One region of the Aeromonas molluscorum genome, then DNA from elsewhere that is predicted to be linked to it. Evidence: predicted binding sites of a transcription regulator. Region 1 holds the regulator's gene; each other region holds the start of a gene.
What was found. The regulator sigma-54, encoded in region 1, starts transcription at its own class of promoters, with help from an activator protein. The targets are predictions, from matches to a motif close to TGGCACNGTTTTNGCTT.
Positions count from the first base shown of each region.

Region 2: a site for sigma-54 is predicted at 3,019-3,035, ahead of flgA (flagellar basal body P-ring formation chaperone FlgA). Genes of this name have one in related genera too.
Region 3: a site for sigma-54 is predicted at 2,331-2,347, ahead of ACSMDR_RS09145 (superinfection exclusion B family protein). Genes of this name have one in related genera too.
Region 4: a site for sigma-54 is predicted at 3,840-3,856, ahead of ACSMDR_RS16835 (flagellar basal body rod protein FlgF). Genes of this name have one in related genera too.

Region 1 covers NZ_JBPQCY010000001.1:2,002,291-2,008,147, forward strand. The annotation lists gene ACSMDR_RS09895 (BglG family transcription antiterminator) at 1-437, shown strand, start outside; gene npr (PTS phosphocarrier protein NPr) at 453-725, opposite strand; gene rapZ (RNase adapter RapZ) at 745-1,611, opposite strand; gene ptsN (PTS IIA-like nitrogen regulatory protein PtsN) at 1,659-2,105, opposite strand; gene hpf (ribosome hibernation promoting factor) at 2,108-2,395, opposite strand; gene ACSMDR_RS09920 (RNA polymerase factor sigma-54) at 2,417-3,856, opposite strand; gene lptB (LPS export ABC transporter ATP-binding protein) at 3,922-4,647, opposite strand; gene lptA (lipopolysaccharide transport periplasmic protein LptA) at 4,651-5,175, opposite strand; gene lptC (LPS export ABC transporter periplasmic protein LptC) at 5,162-5,722, opposite strand; gene kdsC (3-deoxy-manno-octulosonate-8-phosphatase KdsC) at 5,722-5,857, opposite strand, start outside.
Region 2 covers NZ_JBPQCY010000002.1:1,339,469-1,345,325, forward strand. The annotation lists gene ACSMDR_RS16780 (peptide ABC transporter substrate-binding protein) at 1-671, shown strand, start outside; gene yfcE (phosphodiesterase) at 668-1,231, shown strand; gene ACSMDR_RS16790 (flagella synthesis protein FlgN) at 1,391-1,807, opposite strand; gene flgM (flagellar biosynthesis anti-sigma factor FlgM) at 1,804-2,127, opposite strand; gene flgA (flagellar basal body P-ring formation chaperone FlgA) at 2,216-2,899, opposite strand; gene ACSMDR_RS16805 (chemotaxis protein CheV) at 3,057-3,968, shown strand; gene ACSMDR_RS16810 (CheR family methyltransferase) at 3,987-4,811, shown strand; gene flgB (flagellar basal body rod protein FlgB) at 4,875-5,279, shown strand; gene flgC (flagellar basal body rod protein FlgC) at 5,382-5,801, shown strand; gene ACSMDR_RS16825 (flagellar hook assembly protein FlgD) at 5,819-5,857, shown strand, end outside.
Region 3 covers NZ_JBPQCY010000001.1:1,858,427-1,864,283, forward strand. The annotation lists gene ACSMDR_RS09125 (HlyU family transcriptional regulator) at 1-95, opposite strand, end outside; gene ACSMDR_RS09130 (bacterioferritin-associated ferredoxin) at 231-419, shown strand; gene bfr (bacterioferritin) at 527-1,003, shown strand; gene ACSMDR_RS09140 (methylglyoxal synthase) at 1,174-1,632, shown strand; gene ACSMDR_RS09145 (superinfection exclusion B family protein) at 1,702-2,289, opposite strand; yybP-ykoY riboswitch at 2,492-2,599, shown strand; gene ACSMDR_RS09150 (sodium:calcium antiporter) at 2,688-3,674, shown strand; gene ansB (L-asparaginase 2) at 3,770-4,828, opposite strand; gene ACSMDR_RS09160 (heavy-metal-associated domain-containing protein) at 4,959-5,153, opposite strand; gene ACSMDR_RS09165 (AEC family transporter) at 5,339-5,857, opposite strand, start outside.
Region 4 covers NZ_JBPQCY010000002.1:1,345,445-1,351,301, reverse strand. The annotation lists gene flgJ (flagellar assembly peptidoglycan hydrolase FlgJ) at 1-384, opposite strand, end outside; gene ACSMDR_RS16850 (flagellar basal body P-ring protein FlgI) at 460-1,554, opposite strand; gene flgH (flagellar basal body L-ring protein FlgH) at 1,569-2,240, opposite strand; gene flgG (flagellar basal-body rod protein FlgG) at 2,254-3,042, opposite strand; gene ACSMDR_RS16835 (flagellar basal body rod protein FlgF) at 3,056-3,802, opposite strand; gene flgE (flagellar hook protein FlgE) at 3,936-5,276, opposite strand; gene ACSMDR_RS16825 (flagellar hook assembly protein FlgD) at 5,287-5,857, opposite strand, start outside.

The sequences.
Region 1 (5,857 bases):
TGCTCGACAAATACTTCAGCGAGCGCCACTTTCTCATCCTTGATGAGCCCATGAGCCAACATCAGCTGCTGGCACGAGTCTGTGAACAGCTGGAAGCGGAAGAGATGGTCGAGACCGGCTTTCGCGCCTCTCTGTTCGAGCGTGAAGCCATCGTCTCCACCATGCTGGGGGAAGGCATAGCCCTGCCCCACTCCCTCGGACTGCTGGCCAAGCGAACCTGCGTCTATACGGTGCTGGCGCCACAAGGCATAGAGTGGGGTAATGGCGAGAGTGCCGGCCTCATCTTCGTGCTGGCCATCAGTAAGGGGGACTATGAGGAGGCAATGGGCCTGTATGATCTCTTCATCAGCCTGATGAACGAGAAAGCCAGCAAGAGTCTGCTGGCCTGTGAAAACTTCGCCAGTTTCAAGGCGCTGGCACGCACAGGTCCCCACTAGCTAAAGGGGGCAATCCTACTCCTCGTTGAAACCCGAGGTGAACAGCGCCACCACTGCGGCCAAGGCCGCCTCTTCCTGGGGCCCTTCGGCTTGCACTTCCACCTGCTTGCCCTGGGCAGAATCGAGCATCAGCATGCCGATGACGCTGTCGGCATCGGCCTCGACCCCCTCTTCGTTACGCAGCAGCACATGGGCATCGAAACCCTGTACCAGCTCGAACAGCATCATGGCCGGACGCGCATGCATGCCCAGCTTGTTCTTCACTTCTACCGAGGCGGAAACTGTCATCTGACCTCCCGTTGGGCCATCAATGTTGCGGGTCGCGCTTGTCCAGAGTGCGATGGCGGATCTGCACGTTCTTGCCGAGCCCCTCGAAGGTGCGGGCCAGCTGCTCGGCGATAAACACCGATCGGTGCTGACCACCGGTACAGCCAATGCCGACCGTGAGGTAGCTGCGGTTGTTGCGCTCCAGGGCTGGCAACCAGGTCGCCAGCATATTCTCTATCTGCAGGGTGAACTGCATCACATCCGGCTGGCTGGCCAGGTAGCGAGCCACCGGCTCATCCTTGCCGGTAAAAGGCTTGAGCTCGGGGATCCAGTGCGGGTTGGGCAGGAAGCGGGCATCGAACACGAAGTCGGCATCCTTGGGTATCCCGTATTTGAAGCCAAACGACTCGAACACCAGCACCAGCTCGTTCTCTTTCTTGCCAAGCACCCGGGTCTTGATGAGTTCACTCAGGTCATGAATGCTGAGCCCTGTGGTGTCGATGCGCAGATCGGCGCTGGCCGAGATCGGCGCCAGCAGGTGGGTCTCCTCACGGATCGCCTCGTCCAACGAGAGACTCTTGCGTGACAGCGGGTGCAGCCGGCGGCTTTCGCCGTAACGCTTGAGCAGGGTGCTGTTCTCCGCATCGAAGAAGAAGCTGCTGTACTGCACCCGACCATCATTGCGCACCTGCGCCAGTAGCGTATCGAGCCGCTCCGGATCGCTGGGCAAATTACGCACATCTATGCTGACCGCCAGCTTGTCGTACTGACTCTGTACCGAGACGATCAGCTGGGGTAACAAATTGACCGGCAGGTTGTCGACACAGTAATACCCGAGATCTTCCAGTACCCGCAGGGCGACTGTCTTGCCCGACCCGGATCGGCCACTGACTACGATGAGCTGCATCTTGCGCCCTCCCACAACAAGGAATGATTAGAGCTGAGTGATGCCCATCAGGCGGAGATCATGATCTGATAGAGATCATCATCGCTGCTGGCCTGGCGCAACTGGCGGCATACCGCCTTGTCACCAAGTTTGGATGCCATCAGGGAGAGAGTCTTGAGGTGCTGCTTGCACTCACTCTCCGGCACCAGCAAGGCAAAGAGCAGATCGACAGGCTGATTGTCGATGGAATCGAAGGGAATGGGGTCTGCGAAGGTCATCAGGACAGCCGTTGGCGGAAACTCGTCACCGATACGGCCGTGGGGAATGGCAATCCCGGCACCGATGCCGGTACTGCCCATCTTTTCGCGGGCAAGCAGACATTCGAACAGAGCCTGGCGTGAGGTCCCCAGCCGCTCGGCGGCCAGTTCGCTGATGATTTCCAGGGCGCGTTTCTTGCTGGTACAAGGGACCGCACTCTTGGTGCAGTCCCGACTCAGTATGTGTTCAAGTTGCATAGTTATTTTTGATTTAACTTGTCTTTGTGCTTGATGATCTGTCGATCAAGTTTGTCGAGCAGGGTATCGATCGCGGCATACATATCTGCATGCTGTGAGTTGGCGAACACTTCGCCCCCACTGACGTGTAGCTTGGCTTCGGCAATCTGGTTCAGTTTTTCTACGCTCAATACCACATGAACATTGTTGATCTGGTCAAAGTGACGCTCGAGTCTGGCAAACTTGGTATTCACATAATCACGTAGCGCTTCGGTGATCTCTACGTGGTGTCCGGTCAAGTTAATTTGCATAACGTCTTCCTTTTGTTTTGCCTAAACCAGGCATTTGCGCTGATTGGACGGTGGTATCAACAAGGATTCACGGTATTTGGCGATCGTGCGTCGTGCCACCATAATACCCTGTTCGGCCAACAAATCCGCGATCTTGCTATCACTTAACGGTTTCGCCGGGTTCTCCGCCGTCACCAGCTTCTTGATCAGGGCGCGAATTGCAGTCGATGAGCATTCACCTCCTCCTTCGGTATTGACGTGACTTGAGAAGAAATATTTCAGTTCGAAGATGCCGCGCGGGGTATGCATGTACTTCTGGGTCGTCACCCGGGAAATAGTCGATTCATGCATCTCGACCGCCTCGGCGATGTCGTTGAGCACCATGGGTTTCATGGCCTCTTCGCCATATTCAAAAAACCCCTGCTGCTGCTCCACTATGCAAGTGGCTACTTTCAGCAAAGTTTCATTGCGGCTCTCCAGACTCTTGATGAACCATTTTGCATCTTGCAGATGGGAGCGAATGAATTGGGTATCCTGGCTGGTACGCGCCTGGCGGGCCATGGCCGCATAGGTCTCATTGACCCGAATGCGCGGTGCAGAATCCGGATTGAGCTCCACCACCCAGCGATTCTGACGCTTGATGACAGACACATCCGGGATCACATATTGAGAGTCACTCTGCACTACCCTGTTGCCGGGCCTCGGCTCGAGCTGCTGAATAAGGTCGATGACCTCCTTGAGATCCCCCTCCTTGAGGCGGGTCTTGCGCGCCAGGGTGCGATAGTCACGATTGCCCAGCAAATCCATGTGCTCACCAATCACCTCCCGCGCCTCGGCCAGCCAGGGCAGATCTGGGCTGAATTGGCCAAGCTGGATCAACAGACACTCTTGCACAGAGCGCGCGGCGATACCGACCGGATCGAAATGCTGCACCCGCTTGAGCACGGCTTCAACCTCGTCGAGCTCTACTTCAACCTCTTCGCTGGTCACCGCCTGCCGAATATCCTCCAGGGTACTGGTCAGGTAACCGGACTCGTCAATGCCATCGATGATGGCCAGGGCGATGGCGGCATCAACATCGCTAAAAGGGGTGAGTCGCATCTGCCACAGCAGGTAATCTTGCAGGTTCTCGGTGGTTTCACCTTGGTATACGCTGTCTTCTCCCTCAAAGACAGGACCCGCACTCTGACCGGTACCGGCGGAGTAGACGTCATCCCAGCTGCTGTCGACCGGCAACTCATCGGGCATCTGTTCCTGGGCCATGGCATCGCTGCTGTCGAGCTGACTCTCGTCTTGCTTGACCTCTGCATGGGTCTCCTGCAGCTCGGCCTCTTCTTGCTCGAGCAGGGGGTTGTTGTCGAGGGCTTGCTGGATCTCCTGCTGAAGTTCCAATGTGGAGAGCTGGAGCAGACGAATCGCTTGTTGTAACTGTGGCGTCATGGTCAATTGCTGACCGAGGCGCAACTGGAGTGTCGGCTTCATCTACGTCGGGATATCCTTATATTCAGCGAGGCGGTCATCAGCAAGCAAAGGGCAATTTCCCCTTACTATAGACTGAATTGATCGCCCAAATAGACACGCTTGACCTGTTCATCGGCCAGGATCTCGGCAGGAGTGCCTTCCGCTATCATCTGGCCATGGCTGACGATATAGGCCTTCTCACATACGTCCAGCGTCTCTCGCACGTTGTGGTCCGTGATAAGCACACCCAAGCCCCGTTCCTTGAGGTGCTGGATGATCTTCTTGATGTCGATGACTGAGATGGGATCCACCCCGGCAAAGGGTTCATCCAGCAGGATGAAGCGCGGTTCGGCGGCCAGGGCGCGGGCGATCTCGACCCGGCGGCGCTCGCCACCGGACAAGCTCTGGCCCAGGTTGTCGCGAATGTGGGTGATGCTGAACTCTTCCAGCAGCTGCTCAACCTTGTCTTCGCGCTCCTCCCGACTCAACTCCTTGCGGGTCTGCATGACCCCCATGAGGTTGTCATAGACGGAGAGACGGCGAAAGATGGACGCTTCCTGAGGCAAATAGCCGATGCCATTGCGGGCACGGATATGCATGGGCTGCAGACTGATATCCTGCTCATCTATGGTGATGAGGCCCGCATCGCGCTGCACCAGGCCGACGATCATGTAAAAAGAGGTGGTTTTGCCCGCACCGTTAGGACCGAGCAGGCCCACTATTTGACCGGTACCAACTTCCAGGCTGACATCACTGACCACCATGCGCTTTTTGTAGCTCTTCTGCAGCCCTGCTGCTTTCAACACGGCCATGATTTATTTGTCCTGCTTCTTGTCGGCGGGCTTGTCGAAGTTCTCAACCTGGTCAGGCAGGAACACCGTCTTGACGCGATTGGTCTCACCCTTGCTCTCGGCAATCATCTTCTGCTTGACGATGTCGTAGCGGATGAGGTCCCCGTTGACCTGGCTGTCCTCCTGCTTGAGCTCGCCATTGCCAGTGATGGTCACCAGACGGTTTTTCAGCTCATAGCGAATGCTGTCACCGTGCGCATTGACCGGCTTGCCGTTGTCCAGGATCTGGAAGAAGGTGGCTGGCTTGCCATAGGCTGTCATCACCTCGGCCCCCCGCTCGCCGGAGCGGATCACCACGACCTTGTCGGCCTTAATCTTGATGGTGCCCTGGGTAATGATCACATCATCACTGAAGGTGACACGGTTGTCCTGCATCTCGGCGATCTGCTTGACTGCATCCACATACACCTTCTCGGCGAAGTCGGACTCTTTAGCATTGACGCCGCCACACAGCAGCAGCGCCAGGACGGCCAGGTTAACGTTTTTCATTGAAATAGATGGCATGACCTTGATCCAGTAATTCGAAATATTTGCGATCCAGATGGCCCTTCAGGCCCACGCCCTCGGTCTGGAACTCTTTGGCGACTATGTTGACCTGCCGATTACTTCTCACATCCTGAGTCACCAAGTCCAGCTCCAGATAGGGTGTATCCAGGGTGGAAATGAAGGAGGTAGGCAAGAGGCCATCGAGATGCACCTTGTCACGCAGTATCACGTTGTCGTCCGTGTTGAGCACTCCTGTCTCGGCGGTCACCTTCCACTCTTCCTTGCCCTTGTCATCGAACAGATAGACGATGGGCTTGTCGAACGTAGCCTGCTCGAGCAGCTGAAAATACTCTGCATAGACAGATTCCAGCCGCTCGCTGCGCTTGCCTGTCTCGTCGAAGCGGGTAGTCACCAGATCCTTGGCGATGAAGTCCGGCTGATAATGCTCTGTCTTGGTCGCGGCCGGCGGCGCCAGGGTGACGTCCCCCAGCTGCCAGATGGCCAAGGCAACCAGGAAGAGCACGGCGAACAGCAGGGTCTGGCGATTGATCATGCCGATACCTCAGCCAGCTCATCGGCATGGCCCTGAGCCTGCAAGATGAGATCGCACAGCTCGCGTACAGCTCCCATGCCGCCTCCCAAACGGGTGACGAGATCGGCGCGGGAGGTCACCAGCGGATGGGCA
Region 2 (5,857 bases), on a different contig from region 1:
ACCGCCAGCTGCTGACCGCCAAGGTCAGTGCTCAGGGGGAGGTGCCCAGCTGGAGTCTGCTACCCGACATGCCGGGTTATATCGCCACCCTCCCTGAGCTGGCGAGCGCCACCCAGGATATCCGCAGCGCCATGGCCGCCAGACTCCTCAAGGAAGCAGGTATTGACGAGGCTCATCCTCTGCGCCTGACCCTCACCTACAACAACTCGGAGAACCACAAGCGCATGGCGCTGGCGGTAGCCAGCATGTGGAAGCCCCTCGGGGTCGAGGTCGAACTGCGCAACATGGAATGGAACGCCTATCAGGCGGCCAAGAACAGCAGTGACTTCATGATGGCGCGCTCCTTCCTGTTTGGTGATTATGTGGAGCCTTCTGCCATGCTCAATGCCCTGCGCTGCCTGGATCCGCAAAACGAGAGCGGTTACTGCAATCCCCAATATGATCAGCTGCTGGAACAGGCTGTTGTGACCCTGGATGAGCAGCGCCGCAATCACCTCTATCAGCAGGCTGAGCGTCTGCTGGAGCAGGATGTGCCCGTCATCCCTCTTTATCACTACAACCAGATGCGGCTGGTCGATCCCCTGTTGCGCGGTCTGCCCACCGCCAATCTCAAGGGGGCCATTGCCACCAAGGATCTCTATTTCGTCGCCCCCGAGAGGGCTGAGCGATGAAACTTGCCATTCTCTCGGATCTTCATGGCAGCCTGAGCGCGTTTGATGGCGTCATGGCCTGGCTCGCGCCCTGGCAGCCGGATCACCTGCTGCTGCTCGGGGATCTGCTCAACCATGGCCCGCGCAACCCGGTGCCCGAGGGCTACCAGCCAGCGGCCCTGGCCGAGCGGCTCAACACCATGGCGAGCCGCATCCTGGCGGTACGGGGCAACTGCGACTCGGAAGTAGATCAGATGCTGCTCGATTTTCCCATGATGGCGCCCTACAACCAGTTGCTGGTCGATGGGCGCCGCTGGTTCATGAGCCATGGTCATCTCTATCAGGCGGATGGCGTGCCCCTGCCACCGGGCAGCCTTTACCTGAGCGGTCATACCCACCTGCCCGAGCTGACATGCACCGGGGAGGGGGATCTGAGGAGGATCATGGTCAATCCGGGCTCGATCTGTTTTCCCAGGGGCGAACTGCCTGCCAGCCTGATCTGTTATGAAGCGGGGGAGTTGAGTCTGCGGGCGGCGCAGGATGGTCGTGTATTACAACGACTCTCCCTGACAGGGGGGTAAATCAGGGGGCTGTATCGAGAAAGGCGTGAGGTGGTGGTGAGCCTGAGTGCGCTACGCGATAAAACCATGGATCACGAGTTCGGGTCAGTAAAGGGATTAGCTGAGAAACAAGGCACAAAGGATGCACTGAAGAGTGCAGGGCAGGAAAAACGGGAGAGGTCAGGCCTTGATCCCCGGGGAGCGGGTACCGGAGCGGGTGTTGCCCTTGGCATCATAAGTGAGAGAGTTTCTGTCCCGCAGTTGGTTGAGGAATCCGGCGAGGCGACGATTGGAGACGATACTCAGTTCCAGCAGGCGACCATTGGTATCGTTTTGCTGCTGGCAGACGGCCAAAGCATCGGCGATCCTGGCCATGATATCCGGTTGGCTCGCGAGCCCATCCTGAAGATCAGGCTGTTCAGCCAGATTTTTATCCAGCGTCTCTATGGCGCCCAGCAACTGCTGTTTACGCTCGGCCAGCGTAGGCAACTCCAAGGCACGGCGTTGCTTGAGCAGTTCAAACTCCTCGCTCAGCAAACCCTGCATCTGGGCCAGCTGATCATGCTGTTGTTGCAGCAGTGCAGCCAGACTCATCATCCCAGGGTTTTTTCCAGCTTGGCTTCGAAGCTGAACATCTTCTTGGCAACCGCGTCGTTATTGACCTGGTACTGGCCACTGGCCACGGCTTTCTTCAGGCTCTCCACCCGACTCTCATTTCCGGTCGATGCCGAGTTGAGGTTCTTCTGTACTTGTTGCAACTGTTGCGCCTCACTGGTCAGGGAGACTGAATCGACCTTGACCTGAGTGGCGCGGGCATCTTGTCCGCCGTTGGTCGACTTGGCCACGCTGCTCTGGCTGTTACCGGTATTATTTTGTACCCGATTACCTGCCAAGTTGTTGATATTGTTAATAGCCATATGGGTTACCTTAATTCGCTTTGCTGCCTGCTTACCCGTTTATCGGTCTAACCTGCCGGAACTTTAGGGAAAATTACCAAAAAAACGTTCAGAAGCTGACGATAACGGAGCCGACTGACTGCACTTGGCCCTGCACCGTCCTGCCGGACCTGATATTAATCAGCTTGATCATGTCGCCGAAGCTGCCATCTTGCAAGGCGCGAGCCATGGTTTTGATCTGCATGCTGCTGTTTTCGGCAATGAGGGTAACCTGATCCCCTTTGCAGATCACACAAATCTGGTTGAGACGCACCGGTTGGCCGGGTCTGAGTTCGCGTTTGCTGCGCGTGCCGACCAGTGCCTCTATGTCCTGTATATAGTCGCCACGGATCTGGGTCTGATCCTCATAGGCCTGGATCAGCTGGCTGCGACCGAGGATATCCCCCTTGGCGATGGCTTCCGAGACGGTGATATAGGGCTTTTGAATGCTGACCCGCACCGGCAGATAGAGATCCCAGCCCGGCGTCTCGTTGCACTTGAGGTAGATGGTGGTGTTGCGTCTGATCTCCATCTTGGCAGGCAAGCTGATGTCGAGATCACTCTCGCAAGCGGTGAGCTGTAGACGGGCATCTATACTGGCGGCGCTGACCTCGGCCCGGGCATCGAGGGGCAAGGAGAGCTGATCCCGGACAAAGTCCTCCGCCCGGGCTTGCAGCTCGGCACTGATATCGGATGCCAAGGCCTGGCTGGCCCCGCTGAGCAGCAACAGGATGAGGAAAAGTCTGTTAATCATTTTCGTCCGCTGGTCGATAAGTGGATAACGTATAAGACAACTGTTCACTATGCTTGCGCCAAGATGGGTTTCTGGAACCGCTGGAAATCTGGCGCGAGTCAACATGGCGCATGCTCAACATGCATGAATAATGCCAGGCGTTTTTTAGGGAGTGTTTATGGCCGGTATTCTGGACTCGGTAAACCAACGGACTCAACTGGTCGGGCAAAATCGCCTGGAGTTGTTGCTGTTTCGACTCAATGGGCGTCAACGATTTGGCATCAACGTCTTCAAGGTGCGTGAGGTGCTACAGTGTCCTCCCTTGACTGTCATGCCCAAGCTCAACCCTTGCATTCGTGGTGTGGCGCATATTCGTGGTCAGACTATCTCGGTGATCGATATCAGCATGGCGATGGGCAATAGGCCCATCGCCGATCTTTCCAAGTGCTTCATTATCATCTCGGAATACAACCGATCCATCCAGGGCTTCCTGGTGCAGTCGGTCGAACGAATCATCAACATGAACTGGGAATCTATCTTGCCGCCACCCAAGGGGGCAGGGCGCATCAACTACATGACGGCGGTCACCGAGGTCGATGGCGAACTGGTGGAGATCCTTGATGTGGAGCGGATCCTCAACGAGATCTCTCCGGTGTCGACGGAAGTGAGCCAGGAGCTGGTGGCGGTGAGCACAGAGCACAGCACCCAGGGGCGCCCCGTGCTGGTGGCCGATGACTCCTCGGTGGCGCGCAAACAGGTACAACGGGCACTCGATGCCATCGGCGTGCAATGCGTGCTGGCAAAAGATGGCCGCGAGGCTCTCAACATGCTGTTGGAGATGGCTAAAAATGGCCCGATCAAGGATCAAATCGCCCTGGTCATCTCGGACATAGAGATGCCCGAGATGGATGGTTACACCTTCACCGCCGAGATCCGCAACAATCCCAGCCTGAAGGATTTACATGTTATCCTGCATACCTCCCTCAGTGGGGTGTTCAACCAGGCTATGGTGCAGAAGGTCGGGGCGAACAATTTTATCGCCAAGTTTCAGCCCGATGAGTTGGCCAAGGCCGTTCAAGGCGCACTCTAAAACAAGAAGAACGCATACATGAAGACACTGTCAGACGACTTATATAAGCAATTCAGCAGCTTTCTGGCGCTGCAGTGCGGAATTGTGCTGGGTGACAACAAGCAATACCTGGTGAAGAGCCGCCTGTCCCCCTTGATGGCTCAGTTTGGCATCGAGAGTCTGTCTGAATTGGTGACTCGTTCCATGAGCCTGCGTGAGCGGGAATTGAAGATGGCGGTGGTTGATGCCATGACCACCAATGAGACCCTCTGGTTTCGGGATGCCTATCCCTTCCAGCTGCTCACCGACAAGCTGTTTCCCGAGCTTGGCAAGAGTGGCCGACCCATCAAGATCTGGTCGGCGGCCTCCTCCTCCGGCCAGGAACCTTACTCCATCGCCATGTCGGCGCTGGAGCAACAGGTCAAGCGTCCTGGCACCTTGCCGGGCGGGGTACAGATCATAGGCACAGATATCTCCAGCACTATGCTCAATCAGTGCAAGGAGGGGGTCTACGACAGCCTGGCACTGGCCCGTGGTCTCTCCCCCGAACGCAAGAAGATGTTCTTCGAGCCCCATGGTGACAACAAGATGCGAGTGGTGGACCGTGTCAGAAAATTGACAACCTTCCGCCCCCTGAATCTGCTGGAGAGCTACAGCTTGCTTGGCAAGTTTGACATCATCTTCTGCCGCAACGTGCTCATCTACTTTGCCCCTGAAGTGAAGTCAAAGATCCTCAACCAGTTCGCTGCCAGCCTGAATCCAGGCGGTTACCTGATGCTGGGAGCCTCGGAGTCCCTGGCGGGTCTCACCGACAGGTTCGAGATGATCCGCTGTAACCCCGGTATTGTTTACAAAGTCAAATAACTCCTCCCTATCTCCTCCTTTGGCACACCTCTTGCTAAGAATCCAGCAAGCAGGAGGTGTGTTATGGCAATTTCATTCGACAAGGCTTTTGGTGTTCATCAATACACGTTGAGCGTGCGCGCCAAACGTGCCGAGGTGCTATCTAGCAATATCGCGAACGCGGATACCCCGGGTTTCAAGGCCCGGGACATCAACTTCGCCGATGCCATGGCCCAGGCGCAGCAGCATCAGCAAGGGTTCAGTCTGGCCACGACCAGTGAGCGCCACTTCGCCTTGAACATGGACAAGCCGGGCACATCCCAGTACCGCAACCCGCTCCAGCCCGATACAGGGGACGGCAACACCGTCGATCTGCAGCAGGAACGCAGCGAGTTTTTGCGCAACAGCCTCGAATACCAGACCTCGGTTGAATTCATGAACGGCAAGATAAGCGGCCTGCTCAAGGCCCTCAAGGGAGAGCAGGGATGATGCAGCCTGAATGCCTCCTTAGCCACATAGCCGCCCACCTCATGAATGACCAGATACGCCGTGGCCTGGACCAGGCCTTGCAACAAAACAAGGAGCACAGCAATGAGTTTGTTCAAGGTCTTTGATATCGCAGGTTCCGCCATGAGTGCCCAGTCGGTGCGACTCAATACCGTGGCCAGCAACATGGCCAACGCCGACAGCGTCAGCTCCAGCGTGGAAGGAACTTACCATGCCAGGCGGCCAGTTTTTGCCGCTCAGCTTGAACAGGCCATGTCCGATGGACAGGGGTCGGTTGGCGTCGAGGTGAAGGGCATCGTTGAGAGCAAGGCTCCGCTGCTCAAGGAGTTCAATCCCAATCATCCCATGGCTGACAAGGATGGCTTCATCTTCAAGCCCAACGTCAACATGGTCGAGGAGATGGCTGACATGATCAGCGCCTCGCGCAGTTACCAAACCAACGTCCAGATTGCCGATTCTGCCAAGCGCATGCTGCAGCAGACGCTCAATCTGGGTAAGTCCTGATAGGGGGCGGCAATTAAATGGCAGATACCTATGACAGCGTGCTGGGCGTCAACCGA
Region 3 (5,857 bases), 140 kb from region 1:
GGATAGATGAGATAGCCGGCATATTCAGTCGGGGTAACCTCAGGTGCGGCGGGCGCTGCGCCACCAAACAGTGACTTGAACAGGGTCTTGAACATGGAACCTCCAAAGTGATGGGACATTGTCCTCAAGGGGCTGAGGAGTGGCAAGTGGCCCGGCTTATTCCCAATTGTTATTTGCACTGCAAACCACTCTCATTTAGATTTCAGTTTATTCCAAGGTGAGGTGTAAATATGTACGTTTGTTTGTGCCGTGGCATTACCGATACCCAGATACGTCAGGCGGTACAGGCAGGTAAAGATCTTCGTCAACTCAGGAAAGAGCTGGGTCTGGCCAGCCAGTGCGGCAAGTGCTTGCCCATGGCGAAAGCGATCATCAAGGCCGAACTCGACAAGGTCCCCAGCTACTACCAGGTAGCCTGAGTTTCCCTGGCCTCGCCGCCCCCTTCCTCAGCGGGTATCTGCCCGCTTGTCCTGTTGTTGTCATCTTCCTAGTCTAAGCTTGATGGATCCAGCAAGGAGAATTGACGATGAAAGGTGATGCCAAAATTATCGCGCATTTGAACAAGGTGCTAGCCAACGAGCTGGTTGCCATCAACCAATATTTCCTGCATGCCCGTATCTATGATGACTGGGGCCTCAAGGCCTTGGGGCACAAGGAGTATCACGAATCCATCGACGAGATGAAGCATGCGGACGAACTGATCAAGCGCGTCTTGTTTCTGGAGGGCCTGCCCAACTTGCAGGAGCTGGGCAAGCTGCGTATCGGCGAGACAGTCGAAGAGATGCTGCGCTGCGATCTCTCTCTGGAGATGGATGCCATCCCGGACTTGAAGGCTGCTATCGGCTATGCCGAATCCACGCACGACTATGTCAGTCGGGATCTGTTCCAGGATATCCTCGAAGATGAAGAGGAGCATGTGGACTGGCTGGAAACTCAAATAGACCTCATCGGCCGCATTGGTCTCGAAAATTACCAACAATCTCAGCTTCATCAAGGATCCTGACTAGCCGAGCGCTTCATGCCAATCGACGATATCCAGACCCGCTTAGGCGGGTTTTTCATGGTCCGCACCGGCCATGCTTCACCCGGATCACAGTTATGGCGCCCCGATAGGCAGGGGGCGACGCTTTCGATTAGGATAAGCGTCTCAACTTCTCACCCTCGGATACCAAGATGGAACAGATTGCACGGGAAATGGCCCCCCATAAACGGGTCGCCCTGGTGGCACATGACAATATGAAGACGGCACTGCTCAACTGGGTTGGCCGTCGCAAGGAAGAGCTCAAGCTGCATCACCTCTATGCGACTGGCACCACGGGCAGCCTGCTCAGCAAGTCGGCCCAGTTGCCTATTACTTGCCTCTTTTCCGGCCCCATGGGCGGCGATCAGCAACTCGGTGCCCTGATTGCCGAAGGCAAGATAGATGTGCTCATCTTCTTCTGGGATCCTCTCAACGCAGTGCCCCATGATCCGGACGTCAAGGCGCTGCTGCGCCTGGCCGCCGTCTGGAACATTCCGATGGCGACCAATGAGGCAACCGCCGACTTCATCATGGACAGCCCCCACATGCACCAGGCGTTCAGTGTGCAGATCCCGGACTATGCAGGCTACCTCAAGGCACGAACCCAATAGACAGCCGTCGCTGGGGAAATAGCAAAAGGCGCCGATATGGCGCCTTTTTTATGGGTGAACATGCAGGACTCAGCGCTGCAGGCTTTTTTGGGCGAACTTGGGTCTGGCGTTCATGATCTGCTCCACCTGTTCGTCGCTCATCTTGCCACGGGAGAGACCCAGCACCTTGTAGGTGAGCAGGGGGCGGGCAGGCAGGGCTATCATCAGCGCCCGGATCTGGTTCTCGTCATCCTTCTCCCGCACCGGCTTGCCGTAGGCGTAGGTGAGCACGCCTGCGTCTATCAGATTTTTGACGGCGGGCTCGGTGATCGGCAGGTTTATGACGCTTTTACGCTGCAGCACGAACTCGCGCAGTACCGCCTTCTCGTTGAAGTCGAGGAAGGCGATCATCTGGGAAAGCTGATCTTTCTGCTTGCGGGACAACCATTCACCGCAGGCCCACTCCCACAGGATCAGCATGCCCTGGCTGCAGAAGTAGGAGATGGCGATCAGCATACCGACCCCGAGCCAGGCGGCGTGCAGCTCGGCCCAGGTACTCACGGCCCCTTTCATCAGCCAAGTCGGAAACAGCAAGATAATGCTGCAGCAGAGTAGCAACCAGACCATGAGCCAGTTGAGGCGGTTCAGTTGGTAAAAATGTTGGATCCACCGTTTCATCGTTCACCCTTGCCAAATCGTTGTGGACAGTAGTCAGGTCATAGCAAGGGCTGTGCCAAGGCGTAGATGACGGGGAAAGATCAAGGATCCGGACGGAAAACCATGGATGGCTGGCCGAAGTGGCGTCACATTCCCTTACAACTGATCCAGCGGATGATCATCACGTTGCCTTGTGAGGCGGCGGCCAACTTGGTAAAAAGACCGCACTGTCATTGGGGAGTAGCAACCCGCCCGTGATCCGGGCAGGGCTCATGTCAACATTCTTGGATCTTCAGATCCATGGCATGGGCGGCGATAGCATCTATCGCTCTGCAAGACCTTTGGCCTCGATACGCAAGCCAGCCGGGCGAGCCGTATCGGGTCCATCGGTTGTCCTGCTCGCCTGGCGGTTGCCTATCATGTTGATCACCCTGCTGTTATTTTTGCTCTCTGCCATCACCATCTACCTTGCCTGCGAATATTTCGTCAACGGTATCGAGTGGACCGGCCATCACTTCAGGTTCTCCCAGAGCGCCACCGGCTCGCTGCTGGCGGCCCTCGGCACTGCCTTGCCCGAATGCATAGTCACCCTGACCGCCCTGCTGATGGAGGATGCCCCCGTTCAGCAGCAGATAGGGATTGGTGCCGCCCTCGGCGGTCCGCTGGTGCTCTCCACCATAGGCTACGCCGCCGTCGGCATGACCCTGTGGCTCTACAGGAGCCCTGAACAAAGGGTCATCGCTGGCGAGGTGCAGCGCAAGATAGGCCGGGATCAGGCCTGGTTTGTCGCTATCTTCCTGGTGGCGGTGGCCCTCGGCATGGTGGCCTTCACCGGCAAGGCCTGGCTGGCCCCGCTGTTCGTGCTGATGTATCTGCTCTATGTGCGCCGCGAACTGAGACAGACCGACAGCCAGGCAGCCGACTTGCCAGAGCCCCTCAAGCTGGATCCAGAGGCCGGGATCCCAGCGCTTGGCAAGGTGTTGCTGCAGACCCTGGGAGCCCTGGTGGTGGTGGCGCTGGCGGCGCAGCTGTTCGTCCATCAGCTGGAGAGCATGGGCGAGCTGTTCGGCCTCTCCCCCGTGCTGGCGGCCCTGCTGCTGAGCCCGGTGGCGACCGAGATGCCCGAGCTGATGAACGTGCTGATCTGGGTGAAGCAGGGCAAGCATCGGCTGGCGCTGGCCAACATCTCCGGTGCCATGATGATCCAGGGCACCATCCCCAAGGCATTCTGCCTGATATTTACCCCCTGGTTGCTGGACAGCACCATGATGGTCTCCTCCCTGGTGACCCTGCTGGCGGTGGTACTGCTGTGGTGGGGCTTCAGCCGGGAGCGGATGGCGGCGGGCAGACTGGCCTGGGTGGGGTTGGTGTACCTGGGGTTCTGCGGATGGCTGATGGTGAGCTGAAGGCGTGCTCTATGTGGAGATGACGCCATAAGAAAGGGCAGGATCCGATCCTGCCCTTTTTTCATGGGTGTATGTTAGCGGGTTGAGCCCCGGGATCAGAACTGCTGGAACCAGCGCTGGATCTGGGCCGGATCCTTGCTCTGGGTCAGGGAGAGCATCAAGAGGATGCGCGCCTTCTGCGGGTTCAGGGTGCCGGCGGCCACAAAGCCGTACTTGGCGTCATCGATCTCGGCATCCAGGGTGGTGGCGCCGGTCGGCACGCGGGCGGAGCGCACCACCCGGATGCCGTCCTTGCTCGCCTTGGCCAGGGTGTCGAACAGGCTGTGATAGAGGTTGCCGTTGCCCACCCCGGCGCTGACGATGCCGTCGAACCTGGCATCCACCATGGCCTTGGCGGGCAGGTCGGTGGCGTTGGCATAGCCGTAGACGATGCCTACCTGCGGCAACTTGTCGAGCTTGCTCACGTCGAACGGGGTCTTGCTGGTATGCAGACGGGCCGGGCTGCGCTGGTAATCGATCTTGCCGTTGTGGATGTAGCCTAGCGGGCCGAAGTTGGGGGCGGCGAAGGTTTGCACCCCGGTGGTGTTGGTCTTGGTGACGTCGCGGGCGTCCAGCACGGTATCGTTCATGGCGACCATGACGCCACGCCCCTTGGAGCTGGGATCGGAGGCGGTGACCACGGCGTTGTAGAGGTTGAGCGGGCCGTCGGCACTCATGGCGGTGGAGGGGCGCATGGCGCCTACCAGCACCACCGGCTTGTCGCTCTTGACGGTCAGATTGAGGAAATAGGCGGTCTCTTCCATGGTGTCGGTGCCGTGGGTGATGACGATCCCATCCACCTCATCCTTGGCCAGCAGCTCGTTGACCCGCTTGGCGAGCGTGAGCCATACCTCGTCGTTCATGTCCTGGGAGCCTATCTTGACCACCTGCTCCCCCTGCACCTCGGCCACCTTCTGCATCTCGGGAACTGCAGCGATCAGGGTCTCGATGGCCACCTTGCCCGCTTCATAGTTGGATTGAGTGGCGGACTGCCCGGCACCGGCTATGGTGCCACCGGTCGCCAGGATTTCTATATGGGGCAAGGCCATAGCCAGGGGGGATAGCGTCAGGCCAACGACGGCGGCGAGCAGGGTCTTGCGAAGAGGGAGGGTCATGCTGCAAATCCTTCTGGATGAAAAAAGTGCAGCAAGTTTGCGCTTTCTGTTGCCGTCGTTTGTGATGGCTCTCACCAAAAAACAGCTGGATACAGAATTTTAACCTGTTTAATACCTCTATTTAGATAATTTAACTCGCACCAAATCCTTGTGCCTCAATCAGGGCGATCAGCTCCGCTTTGCTCAGTTCGCTCTCGATGACGGCTTGCTTGCTGGCGAAATCTACCTTCGCTGAGGCCACCGCCGGCTGGGCCAGCAGGGCTTTTTGCAAGCTGGCGGCGCAGCCACCGCAGGACATGCCGGATAGGGTCAGTTCGATAGTCATGTTGAGCCTCCTCTTGTGGGTGTTTCTTCAGCCTAACGTTGTCAGCCAGGGCAAGGTCAAGCACTGCATTAGCCTCCATTGCCCGGCTTACCCACAGACCCGGCGCCGGTCATCGACACTCAGGCTAGTGCTCAGCAGCGAGTCGGGGGGGTGGCGATGCTGACAACAGTACGCCGAGTGTTTGGCTATCCCATCAACCCCAGATAGTTCATCAGGGCCGCCCCCAAGCTGGTGGTGACCAGCGAACCCAGGGTGGTGGTCGCGATGATGTTGGCCGCCAAGGCGCTGTCGCCCCCCATGGCGCGGGTCATCACGTAGCTGGCGGCTGCGGTCGGGGTGGAGCTGATCAGGAAGAGGATGCCGAGGGCCTGGGTGCTGAAGCCTAGCGCCCAGGCCCCCAGCACCAACAGCACGGGAATACAGAACAGACGGTTGACGGTGGCCCAGCCGGTCAGCATGGCGCCGCCGCGCAGGGCATTGAGGTTGAGGCTGGCGCCGGTACAAAGCAGGGCCAGCGGCAGTGTCATGTTGGCAAAATAGCTGCCCGTGGTGATCACCAGCTGCGGGAGCTCTATGCCAAGCAGGCCGAACGGCAAGGCAGCCAGTATGGCGATGATGAGGGGGTTTCTGACTATCCCCCTCAAGATGGGCTTGATCCCTTTCCCTCCCCCCAGACTGCGGGTGAGGGTGATCACCGCCAGGAT
Region 4 (5,857 bases), on a different contig from region 1:
GTGCGCCCGTTCGGTGCGCTGGGGCAACTTGAGCACACGGCCATCTTCGTGTTTGAAGCTGTCAGGGGAGAACTGCTTGACCACCATGTCGGCCAGCCCCAGCCCCCCTTTCCCTGACATGTCGGAGACCCGTTGCTGGTCGAGCATGCCTTCGTAGAACTGGGTGTAGCTGCTGCTAAAGGGGTTGTCCGCGGTCAATGCCTGGCTCGCCTCGCGCATACCCTTGAACAACATCTGGCTGAAGATGGATTCGAACTGGCGGGCTGCCGACTGGAGTGCCTGCTGCTTACCCTCTTTGGTCAGGCTCATTTGACGCAATTTATCCAGGTTCTGGATATCCTGCACCATGCCCAAATCCACGCCTTTATTGTCGATATTCGCCATCTTGCTTACCTTCTTTGCCGCCTGTGGCAAGCCCTTGCCGGTTGGCTGCCACGGGGCAACCAAGGTTGGAGACTGTTACAAAATAACCAGCTGACCTTCGATGGCACCCGCCTGCTGCAGGGCTTCGAGGATGGCCATGAGATCGCCCGGAGCTATCCCGACCTGATTCACCGCCCGGACCAGATCATCAAGGGTGGCGCCGGTATCGAGCTTGAACATACGCCCCGGCTCTTGTTGCACATTGATGGTGGAGTTGTTGGTGACCGCTGTCTGCCCGCCCGCCAGGGGATTGGGCTGGGAGACTTGCTGGTTCTCGGCAATGGTCACCGTCAGGCCGCCGTGGCTGATGGCCGCAGGCTTGAGCCTGACCTGGCTGCCAATGACAATGGTGCCAGTGCGCGAGTTGACGATGATCTTGGCCGCCTCGGCCCCCGGATCCACTTCCAGGTTCTCTATGGTGGCGAGATAGGAGACTCGCTGACCCGGATCCCGGGGGGCAAACACCTTGACCGAGGTGGCATCCAGTGCCTGAGCGGTATTAGGCCCCACCAGATTATTGATTGATTCTGCCAGGCGACGCGCCGTGGTGAAGTCGGAGCGATTGAGGTTGAACGTAATGGTATCGCCCTGACTGAAGGAGTTGGGCACCTCACGCTCGACGGTGGCGCCATTGGCGATGCGACCCACGGTCGGGGTATTGACCACCACCTTGGAGCCATCGGCCCCCTCGGCGCCGAGACCACCGACCACCAGACTGCCCTGGGCCACCGCATAGACACGGCCATCGAGCCCCTTGAGGAAGGTCTGAAGCAAGGTACCGCCCCGCAGGCTCTTGGCCTCACCGATGGCGGAGACGGTCACGTCTATGGTCTGACCCGGCTTGGAGAAGGGGGGCAGATCGGCGTGAATGGCGACCGGCGCCACGTCTTTTATCTTCGGCTTGATGTTGTCGGGCACCTTGATGCCGAAGTTGTTGAGCATGGTACGAAATGTCTGCTCGGTGAAGGCGTTGTTCTTCTCGCCGGTGCCGGGCAGACCCACCACCAGGCCATAGCCCAGCAGCTGGTTGTTACGTACCCCTTCGACCGAGCTGATGTCCTTGATACGGGCGGCATTGGCCACCAGGGGTAACAGACAGCAGCACAGACAGAGTAGACGGAGTCGTTTCATGGGTTCTCCTCGCACTAGAGCGGCCACCAGGGACCATTGAAGAAGCTGGTCAGCCAGCCTTGTTCCTGGGTATTGGCCAGGTCACCGGTGCCACCGTAGTGGATACGGGCATTGGCCACCTTCTGGGAGGAGACGCTGTTGTCCGAGGTGACATCTTCGGGGCGAATGAGGCCTGTGATGCGAATGTATTCGTTGCCGTTGTTGAGCATGATCCACTTCTCGCCACGCACCACCAGATTGCCGTTACTGAGTACCTTGGCCACGCTGACCGAGATGCTGCCCTGCAAGCTGTTGCTCTGATCCGCCTTGGCCTGTCCCTTGAATGCGGCATTCTGGCCGATGGAGGCGGACAAGTCATAGGCACCGGCCGTGATAGGCACGCCCCCCAGGCTGACCGGATCCAGGTTGAACTTGTTGTCCTTGCCGGTCTGGGTATTGGCCTTCTTGGAGGCTGAGGTCGACTCGGACAGTTCTATGGTGATGATGTCACCGACCTTGTGCGCCTTGATGTCCGAGTAGATGCCATTGACCTGATCGGGCTGAAAGATGGCGCCGGTCGGACGCACGGAGACCGGCTCCGAGTCGCCATAGACGGGGGCGAATTCGGGGTCGTCCGGCTTGGCTGTATTGAGGGTGCTGGTGCAGCCCCCCAGCGCCAGCAGGCTCAGCATCCAGATGGTTTTCATCGTGAGGCTCCCATTACAACCGCTGGGTCAGATAGGACATCATGGAGTCCACCGCCGAGATCACCTTGGAGTTCATCTCATAGACTCGCTGGGCCTGAATGAGGTTGACCAGCTCTTCGGTGACGTTGACGTTAGAGACCTCCAGCATGCCCTGCTTGATGACACCGAGTCCGTCCGCACCGGCCGTGCCTTCGATGGGTGCGCCGCTCGACTGGGTTTCGAGGAACATGTTCTCACCCATGGGTTGCAGGCCGGAGGCGTTGACGAAGTCGCTGATGTTGATCTGGCCAATCACCTGGGACTGACCATCGCCCTTGAGCTGGATGGAGACCTGACCATCTTCGCCTATGGTGACGCTCTGGGCGTTTTCCGGGATCTGGATCTCTGGCTGCAAGGGATAGCCATTGCCCGGGGTGACGATAGTGCCCTCGTCATTGAGGGTAAACTGGCCGTTGCGGCTGTAAGCGCTGCTGCCATCGGGCAGTTGTACTTCGAAGAAACCACGACCATTGATCATCAGATCCAGAGAGTTATCCGTGGTCTGCACGTTGCCCTGACTGAAGCTCTTCTGGGTGGCGACCACCTTGGCCCCCGCCCCCAGCATCAGGCCGGACGGCAGCTCGGTATCGGCCGAGGAGCGCCCCCCCGGCTGATTGATGTTCTGATAGAGCAAGTCTTCGAAGATGGCTCGGGATTTTTTGTAGCCAACGGTACTGGCGTTGGCGAGGTTGTTTGAGGTGACGGCGATATTGGTCTGCTGGGCATCCAGTCCCGTCTTGCCTATCCAAAGTGCAGGATTCATGTCTGGCTCCTAATTAGCTGATACGCAGCAGTTGGGTTTGGGCCTCGTCGTTCTCCTGGGCCGTCTTCATCATCTTGACCTGGGTTTCGAACTGACGTTGCAAACGAATAAGGTTGGTCATCTCGTCGACCACATTGACGTTGCTGTTCTCCAGCGCGCCGGCGATCAGCCCCACATCGGCGGAGGCCGGCTCTGGCTGGCCATCCTTGCGGCGAAACAGGCCATCTTGCCCTTTCTCCACCGCATCCGCAGCCGGTCTGACCAGCTTGATGCGCTGGAAATCCTCCGGCAGGCTGGGGGCAGCCCCTTCCGGGCGACCCGTGATGGTGCCGTCCCTGTTGATTTCCAGCTTCTCGAGGGGCAGCGGCAGCACGATGGGTTTGCCTGCGTCATCCACCACATTGAGCCCGGTACTGGTCTGCAAATTGCCGGTCGCGTTCAACTCCAGATTGCCCATGCGGGTGAAGGCTTCGCCGCCCTTGCCATCCTGTACCGCGATCCAGCCCTGGCCATCCAGCGCCACGTCCAGATCCCGCCCCGTGGTCATCAGGGAACCGTGCTGCAGGTTCTGGCCGGGCCGCTCGGTCATGGCAAATACCCGGGTCGGCAAGCCTTCGCCGAACGCCTGCATGGCGCGAGCCTGCTCGAAGTCAGACTTGAAGCCAGTGGTGTTGGCGTTGGCCAGGTTGTTGCCACGCACAGCCAGGCTGTTCATGTTCTCTTTGGCACCGGACATAGCGATATAAAGCAGGTGGTCCATGGGATCCTCCGTCAAACAGATGACTCTGACGTGGATAAAGCAATTAAGATGCCAACAAGATGACTTCGATTTTAAGATATTGATATATAAAGAAAGGGCGCCGAAGCGCCCTTATATGCCAACCACGAATCGATCAGCGGATCTGCAATATGGTCTGCTGCAGCGAGCTGTTGATTTCCAAAGAACGGGAGTTCGCCTGGAAGTTGCGCTGGGCCGTGATGAGATCCACCAGCTCCGAGGTCAAATCCACGTTGGACTGCTCCAGTGCCGACGACTTGATGGAGCCGAAGGTACCCGAATTCGGGGTACCCGGCAGGCCATCGCCGGAGAGCAGGGATTCGCGCCAGGAGGTATCCCCCACCTGGGTCAAACCTTGCGGGTTGGCGAACTTGGCCATGGCCACCATGGCGACCTTGACGGTGGTGGCGTTGCTGTAGGTCGCAGAGACGATACCGTCATTGGTGATCTCGACCTTGGTCAAGCGGCCTACCGTGGAGCCATCCTGGGTCAATTTATTGACTTCGAAGGGGGACGAGTACTGCGTCACAGTGCCGAATTTTATCTCGATCGCCTGGGTGGGATCGGCGCCATTGTCGATGACACCGGCCCCCGGTGTGCCCAGGGCTTCCGTCTTGACGATGGCCGGGGTGATGGTGTTGACCTTGCCATCGGCATTGAAGGTGATGTTGGCGCTCAGCGGCGGGGTCGCCAGACCAGCCGCGGGGGTGGTCGCGTTGCCGCCGGCGATGTCGATGGGCTTGTCCCCCTCGTACAGATACATGCGCCAGGAGGTCGGGTTCGCCGACTTGGTGGGATCCAGTGGATCGGCATCCTTGACGAAGTACTGAGTGACGGTATGGGGCTCACCAAGGGAGTCGTAAGAAACCACCGATGTCGAGGAGGAGTAGGTAGTCGAGTCCTTGGGATCGAAAGTAGAGGGGTTGATGACCTGAGGGGTGGCGTTGGCTGGCAAGTTGAAGCTGGCCTCGACGGTGGTGGTCTGCTTGGGTTCACCCGCCTTGTCCGGGATCTGGATAGGCTTGGTGGCATTCAGACTCACCGCCTTGGGGGTGCCGTCGGCATTGATCTCGTACCCCTGCAGGAAGCCGCCGGAGTTATTGACCATGTAGCTGTTTTCATTGAGCTTGAAGGCACCGGCCCGGGTATAGCTGCGATCCAGGGCACTGACGCCGTCCGAGGTGACGAAGAAGCCGTTGCCCTGAATGGCGAGATCCAGGGAGTTGTTGGTAAATTGCAAGGCCCCTTGCTGGAACTGCTGCGCGACTGCACCGGTCGCCACACCATTACCTACCTGGGTCTTGGAGTTGACGAAAATGGAGTTGGCATAGACATCGGCAAACTCGGCGCGGGACTCCTTGAAGCCGATGGTATTGACGTTGGCAATGTTGTTCGCGGTGACGTTCAGGTCTTTTTGAGCCGCATTGACGCCACTGAGGGCATTGTTAAATGACATGTCTTTCTCCTTAGATCACTGCGTTGTTGGTTGGGGTGGGCGTCGTGGTCGACTTGCTGCCGGAACCGGAAATTTCCAGCACATCCGTGAGATAGATACCGCCCAATCCTTTGAGTTTCAGGGTGCTGGGCGAGCTGGCCGACCCCAGGGTGACACTCTCCACCTGGGCATAGGTCAGGGCCGGCAGGCTCTCCGACTTGCCCGCCACGGTGGCGCTGGCTTCAATCTGGTACTTGCCTGTCTTGGCCGGGTTGCCGTCCTTGTCCAGGCCATCCCAGTTGAAGGCCACATTGCCCTGGTGATCGCCCTCCAGGGAGAACTCCTTGACCACCTGGCCACTTTCATCTTTCACCGTCACCTTGACGTTACTGCCACCATCACCGGTCGCAATGACCCCAGAAATGTCGCCGCCCTTTTCCAGATAGCCGGTATTGGACGGGATCAACACATCCTGACCAACCAGGGCCGAGGCCTGGAGCGCCTGGCTCGAGGTCATCAGACTGTTGAGGCTCTCCATCTGGGAGGAGAGGTTGTTGATCCCCTCCGAGGTGGACATGGACGTCATCTGGGACAACATCTGC